3 regions of the Streptomyces sp. NPDC016562 genome follow, and region 2 is predicted to be linked to each of the others. Evidence: riboswitches for the same ligand, from Rfam matches in the RefSeq annotation. Region 2 holds a riboswitch; each other region holds the start of a gene.

Region 1 (2,193 bases), on a different contig from region 2:
GATGTCCGGGTAGAGACCGTGGATCAGTCCGGTGTTGTCGTCGGTGTTGCCGCTGAGGGACGCCCAGCCGATGAACAGCGAGCCCAGCAGCCCGATCAGCAGCAGCGAGACGAGCGTGCCGAGCACGGCGACCGAGGTACGGGCCGTCAGGCCGTGGCACATGTAGAGCGCGATCAGCATGATGGCGCTCGCGCCGATCACCGCCACGACCAGCGGGTTCGAGCCCTGCAGGATGGCCGGGAGGATGAAGAGCGTCAGCACGCCGAAGCTGACGACCAGCGCGATCAGTGCGAACAGCCCGCGCATCCGCCCGACGAGCACGACGGCGAGGGCGAAGATGCCGGCCAGCAGCGCCATCGGGAACTTGCGGTTCACGTCGATCACCGAGTACTGGAGGTCGCGCGGGGCGTCCGGCGCGTACGCCACGACCACCTCCTGGCCGTCCGTCAACTGCCGGGGGGCGCCCGGCTGGACGATCTCCACGAAGGTGCGGCCCTTCTCCGGGCCGCTGCCGATCTCGATGGTGGCCTTCTTGCACTCCCCGGTCTGCGCGGCCTGCGCCTCACGCCCCTCGGGGGTGGAGGTGTCGCCCGTCGGCGGCACCTGCGCGGCGTTCACTGATTTGCAGTCGACCTGTGCGAGCGAGACGACCTTGCCCTGCTGGGTCTGCCGGTCGAAGCCGACCCCCGTGCGCTCGTGGGCGGGGGCGCCGCCGGGCCAGAGGACGGCCATGCCGACGAAGACGGCGGTGGCGAAGGGGATCAGTACGGCCGCGATGACCTTGCGCAGGTGCTTCGACACCGGAGCCGCTGGGCCGTGACCATGGCTGTGCCCGTGAGCATGCCCGTGCCCGTGCCCGTTTCCGTGCCCGGGACCTGGGTGCTCGTGGCCGGTGTGGCCAGCGGGCTCGGTGGGATCGGTGGGGGGCTGCGGCGAAGTCGTCACCAGCAGATCATCGCAAGAGATGAGGGGGCCCACTGTTCAGCACGCCATGGATGACGCTAGCGTGGGGGCTACTTTGCACAACGCGGGAGCTCGGAGCACCGGGCTGAGAGGACGCTGATCACCGTACGCGCATCACGGATGCGTACGGGAAGAGGCTGCGTCGACCGCCGAACCTGTTACCGGGTAATGCCGGCGTAGGGAGATCAGGTCTCATGACCATTCAGGACGACGCACGCACGCCTGCCGTCAGCCAGGACGCCGACGGCCAGACCGAGCGCCAGCCGGGCTGGCACAAGGGATACGTGGCGGGCTCCCGCCCCGACCTCCGGGTGCCGGTCCGCCAGGTCCACCTCACCAACGGCAAGGACGTGACGCTGTACGACACGTCCGGGCCGTACACCGACCCGCAGATCGAGACCGACGTGCGCCGCGGCCTCGCACCGCTGCGCGAGAACTGGATCATCGGCCGCGGTGACACCGAGGAGTACGCGGGCCGTCCCGTGCGCCCCGAGGACGACGGCATCAAGCACACCTCGCCGCGCGGCGGGCTGAAGAACCTCGACGCGGTCTTCCCGGGCCGCCCGCGCCAGCCCCGCCGCGGCCGTGGCGGCGCCGCCGTCACGCAGCTCGCGTACGCCCGCCGGGGTGAGATCACCCCGGAGATGGAGTACGTCGCGATCCGCGAGAACGTCTCCCCCGAGGTCGTGCGCGAGGAGATCGCCGCGGGCCGGGCCGTGCTTCCGGCGAACGTGAACCACCCCGAGATCGAGCCGATGATCATCGGCAAGCGGTTCCTGGTGAAGGTCAACGCCAACATCGGCAACTCGGCCGTCACCTCCTCCATCGAGGAGGAGGTCGACAAGATGACCTGGGCGACCAAGTGGGGCGCCGACACGGTCATGGACCTCTCGACGGGCCGCAACATCCACACCACCCGCGAGTGGGTCCTGCGCAACTCGCCCGTCCCCATCGGCACCGTGCCGCTGTACCAGGCGCTGGAGAAGGTCGACGGCCGCGCCGAGGACCTGACCTGGGATATCTACAAGGACACGGTCATCGAGCAGGCCGAGCAGGGCGTCGACTACATGACGGTCCACGCCGGCGTGCTGCTGCCCTACGTGCCGCTGACCGCCCGCCGCAAGACCGGCATCGTCTCGCGCGGTGGCTCGATCATGGCCGCCTGGTGCCTGGCGCACCACAAGGAGAACTTCCTTTACACGAACTTCGAGGAGCTCTGCGAGATCCTGG
Region 2 (2,193 bases):
CCCCGGCGGCCCCGCCCGGCTGTCGAACATCGTTTTCATGGGCATGGGCGAGCCGCTCGCCAACTACAACCGGGTGGTCGGCGCCATCCGCCGGCTCACCGACCCGGAGCCCGACGGCCTGGGCCTGTCCCAGCGCGGGATCACCGTCTCCACCGTCGGCCTGGTCCCGGCCATGCTGCGGTTCGCCGACGAGGGCTTCAAGTGCCGTCTCGCCGTCTCGCTGCACGCGCCCGACGACGAGCTGCGCGACACCCTGGTCCCCGTGAACACCCGCTGGAACGTCCGCGAGGTCCTCGGCGCGGCCTGGGAGTACGCGGAGAAGTCCGGCCGCCGGATCTCGATCGAGTACGCCCTGATCCGCGACATCAACGACCAGGCCTGGCGCGGTGACCTGCTGGGCAAGCTGCTCAAGGGCAAGCGCGTCCACGTCAACCTGATCCCGCTGAACCCGACGCCGGGCTCCAAGTGGACCGCCTCGCGCCCCGAGGACGAGAGGGCCTTCGTGGAGGCCATCGCCCGTCACGGCGTGCCCGTGACCGTACGCGACACCCGCGGCCAGGAGATCGACGGCGCGTGCGGCCAGCTGGCCGCTTCGGAGCGCTAGGAGCCCTAGGAGCGCTTGGAGCACTGGATTCCGCTTCCGTTCTGCATGATTCGGCCACGGGGTACCCTGTGGCCGAACCAATTTCATATTCCGACAGGGGAGCGCCACAGCGCTGAGAGTGCGGCAACCGTCATCCGCAGACCCTCTGAACCTCGCCCCGGTCATTCGGGGTAGGAAGTTCGGTCACCACTCAAGCTGTTGCGCCCTGCCCGGCGTCCGCTCGCACTGAGCGCCGGGCGGGGCCGCGTCTTCTCCTGGTCATCCCAGGAGGAATCACCAGTGAGCACCACCAAGAAGATCGCGGGCGCCGCGCTCGCGGCCGCGCTGGGCGTCAGCACGCTCAGCGCCTGCGGCGGCGACGCCGAGGACAAGACCGCCGGCGCCGGCGAGAGCCCGAAGTCCAAGACCGTCACCCTCGTCTCGCACGACTCCTTCAACGTGACCGACACGGTCCTGAAGGAGTTCGAGCAGCAGAGCGGCTACACCGTCAAGGTGCTGAAGTCCGGGGACGCCGGCGCGGCACTGAACCAGGAGATCCTCACCAAGGGCTCGCCGCGCGGCGACGTCTTCTTCGGGGTGGACAACACCCTGCTCTCGCGCGCCCTCGACAACGGTCTCTTCACGCCGTACGAGGCCAAGGGCCTGGCCGAGGTGAAGCCCGAGTACGTGCTCGACAAGGAGCACCGCGTCACCCCGGTCGACTCCGGCGACATCTGCGTCAACTACGACAAGGCGTACTTCGCGGACAAGAAGATCGCCCCGCCGCAGACGCTGGACGACCTGATCAAGCCGGAGTACAAGAACCTGCTGGTCACCGAGAACGCCGCGACCTCCTCGCCCGGCCTCGGCTTCCTCCTCGCCTCCGTCGGCAAGTACGGCGATGGGGGCACCTCCCAGGGCGAAGCCTCTGGGGGAGGGTGGAAGGACTACTGGAGCAAGCTGAAGGCCAACGGCGTCGAGGTCGTCGACGGCTGGGAGCAGGCCTACAACGAGCGCTTCTCCGGCTCGGCGGGCGGCAAGAAGGCCAAGGGCGACCGCCCGCTGGTCGTCTCCTACGCCTCCAGCCCCCCGGTCGAGGTGCTGTACGGCGAGCCGCAGCCGGCCGAGGCCCCGACGGGCGTCGCCACCGGCACCTGCTTCCGCCAGATCGAGTTCGCGGGTCTGCTGAAGGGGGCGAAGAACGAGGAGGGCGGCAAGGCGCTCGTCGACTTCCTGATCAGCAAGAAGTTCCAGGAGGACATGCCGCTCCAGATGTTCGTGAACCCGGTGACGGCGAACGCCGCCCTGCCGGAGCTGTTCACCAAGCACGGCGCGGTCGTCGAGAAGCCCGAGAACGTCGCTCCGCAGACCATCGCCGAGAACCGTGAGCAGTGGGTCAAGGCATGGACCGCGCTCGTCGTGAAGTAAGCGGTACGAAGGTTCCGCGCGCGGCGCCGGGGGGCGCCGCGGCGGTCCCCGGCCCCGCCGGGACGGCCGTCAGGGCGACCGCCGTGCGGCTCGCCCTGATGGCCGTTCCCCTCGCCTTCTTCGGGCTGTTCTTCGCCTACCCCGTCGCCGCGATCGTCGGGCGCGGCCTCAAGACCGCCGAC
Region 3 (2,193 bases), on a different contig from region 2:
GACCAGAAGTACGGGACCGGGTCGTACGCCTGGACCGGCCCCGCGGCCCCGGCCAGCACGTTCGCCGCGACCGCCCGCGGCCCCTGGAGCGCGTTGTCCCAGTGGTGGACGAGCAGCCGCGTCCCGTAGCGCCCGGACGGGAAGGACGCGCAGTCGCCGACCGCGTACACCCCGGGCAGGGAGGTCCGCAGGTAGGCGTCGGCCGTGATCGAGCCGTCGGGGCCCAGCTCCACGCCGGAGCCGGCCAGCCAGGCGGTGGCGGGCCGCGCGCCGACGCCCACGACGACCGCGTCGGCGGGCAGGGTGCGGCCGTCCGCCAGCAGGACCCGGCCCTCCTCGACCCCGGCGACCTTCGCGCCGGTGATCAGCCCGGCGCCCGCCTCCTCGTACCAGCGGGCCATCGGCGCGGCGACCTCCGCGGGCAGCGCCCCCGCCAGCACCCGGTCGGCCGCCTCGACGACGGTCACCGCGCAGCCCGCCTCCCGGGCCGCGGTGGCGAACTCGGCGCCGATCCAGCCCGCTCCGACGACCACGACCGAGGGGGCCTGGGCGAGGACCGGGCGCAGCCGCTGCGCGTCGTCCAGGGTGCGCAGCAGGTGGACGCCCGGGACGCCCTCGGTGCCGGGCAGGGTCAGCGGCTGCGCGCCGGTCGCCAGTACGAGGACCTCGTACGGGACCGGGCCCGCCTCGGTGTCCAGCTCGCGGTCGGCGGCCCGCAGGCCGGTGACCTCCGTCCCGAGCCGGAGCTCGATGCCGAGCGCTTCGAAGTCCACGTCGAAGGCGGAGTCCTCGGCCTTGCCGAGCAGCACCGCCTTGGACAGCGGGGGCCGGTCGTAGGGCTGGTGGGGTTCGGCTCCCAGGAGGGTCACGGGGCCGGTGAAGCCCTGCTCCCGCAGGGCCACCGCGGTCTGCACCCCGGCCATTCCGGCGCCGACGATCACGACGCCGCGCTGATTCTGTTCCGTCTGCTCGCTCACCCGGCCACCCTAATCATCTGACGCTCCGTCAGGAATAGGTGCCGCCTTACCGGCCGTCGGGAGCCGGGTTAGTCTGGCCACCGTACCTATCGCGGGAGTCCGGCGCACCGGGCTGAGAGGGAGGCTGGCCGGCCTCCGACCGTACGAACCTGATCCGGGTCATGCCGGCGAAGGGAGGGGCTGGACGCCCATGCACGCATCTCGAAGGGAATCCGCCGACGGATCCGCCGACGGATCCGGCGACGGCTCCGGCGGCGGCTCGGCCAGGGGATCCGCCGGGGGATCCGACGCGCTCGTCATCGGTGGCGGGATCATCGGCCTGGTCACCGCCTGGCGGGCCGCGGCGCGCGGACTGCGCACCGTACTGGCCGACCCGGCACCCGGCGGCGGCGCCGCCCAGGTCGCGGCCGGCATGCTCGCCCCCGTCACCGAACTGCACTACGGCGAGGAAGCCCTGCTGGGCCTGGGCCTCGCCTCCGCCGCGCGCTATCCCGACTTCGCCGCCGAGCTCGCCGAGGCCAGCGGCATCGACATCGGCTACCGCGCCTGCGGAACCCTGTCCGTCGCCCTCGACGCCGACGACCGGCTCCACCTGCGCGAACTGCACGCCCTGCAGCGCCGCTGCGGCCTGGAGTCCGAGTGGCTCACCGGCCGCGAGTGCCGCCGCCTGGAGCCGTTGCTCGCCCCGGGCGTCCGCGGCGGCCTGCGCGTGGACGGCGACCACCAGGTCGACCCGCGCCGGCTCGCGGCCGCCCTGCTGGCCGCCTGCGAACGGGCCGGCGTGATCATCCACCGGGCGCGCGCCGAGCGGCTGCTGGTCACCGCCGACCGTGCGGCGGGCGCCCTGCTCGACGACGGTACGCGGGTGCGCGCCCACCAGGTGGTCCTCGCGGCGGGCTCCCTCAGCGGCAGGCTGGCCGGCGTACCGCCGCAGGCGGCCGTACCGGTCCGGCCGGTGAAGGGACAGGTCCTTCGGCTCACGGTGCCGCCCGCCTACGCGCCCTTCCTGTCGCGGACCGTGCGGGCCGTCGTGCGCGGCAGCCACGTCTACCTGGTGCCGCGCGAGAACGGCGAGCTCGTCGTCGGCGCCACCAGCGAGGAACTCGGCTGGGACACCACGGTCACCGCGGGCGGAGTCTACGAACTCCTGCGCGACGCCCACGAACTGGTGCCCGGCATCACCGAACTCCCGCTCACCGAGACCCGCGCGGGGCTG

The links. A riboswitch is a leader RNA that binds a small molecule or an ion and turns the genes downstream of it on or off. The one in region 2 is predicted to bind thiamine pyrophosphate.
Region 1: another riboswitch for thiamine pyrophosphate. It lies ahead of thiC (phosphomethylpyrimidine synthase ThiC); the one in region 2 lies ahead of ACF059_RS00385 (thiamine ABC transporter substrate binding subunit).
Region 3: another riboswitch for thiamine pyrophosphate. It lies ahead of thiO (glycine oxidase ThiO); the one in region 2 lies ahead of ACF059_RS00385 (thiamine ABC transporter substrate binding subunit).

The regions. Positions count from the first base shown of each region.
Region 1 covers NZ_JBIBRZ010000004.1:507,512-509,704, forward strand. The annotation lists gene ACF059_RS20855 (YibE/F family protein) at 1-978, opposite strand, end outside; TPP riboswitch at 1,018-1,163, shown strand; gene thiC (phosphomethylpyrimidine synthase ThiC) at 1,158-2,193, shown strand, end outside.
Region 2 covers NZ_JBIBRZ010000001.1:89,202-91,394, reverse strand. The annotation lists gene rlmN (23S rRNA (adenine(2503)-C(2))-methyltransferase RlmN) at 1-604, shown strand, start outside; TPP riboswitch at 690-799, shown strand; gene ACF059_RS00385 (thiamine ABC transporter substrate binding subunit) at 884-2,011, shown strand; gene ACF059_RS00380 (ABC transporter permease) at 2,110-2,193, shown strand, end outside.
Region 3 covers NZ_JBIBRZ010000007.1:48,594-50,786, reverse strand. The annotation lists gene ACF059_RS25740 (NAD(P)/FAD-dependent oxidoreductase) at 1-977, opposite strand, end outside; TPP riboswitch at 1,059-1,170, shown strand; gene thiO (glycine oxidase ThiO) at 1,168-2,193, shown strand, end outside.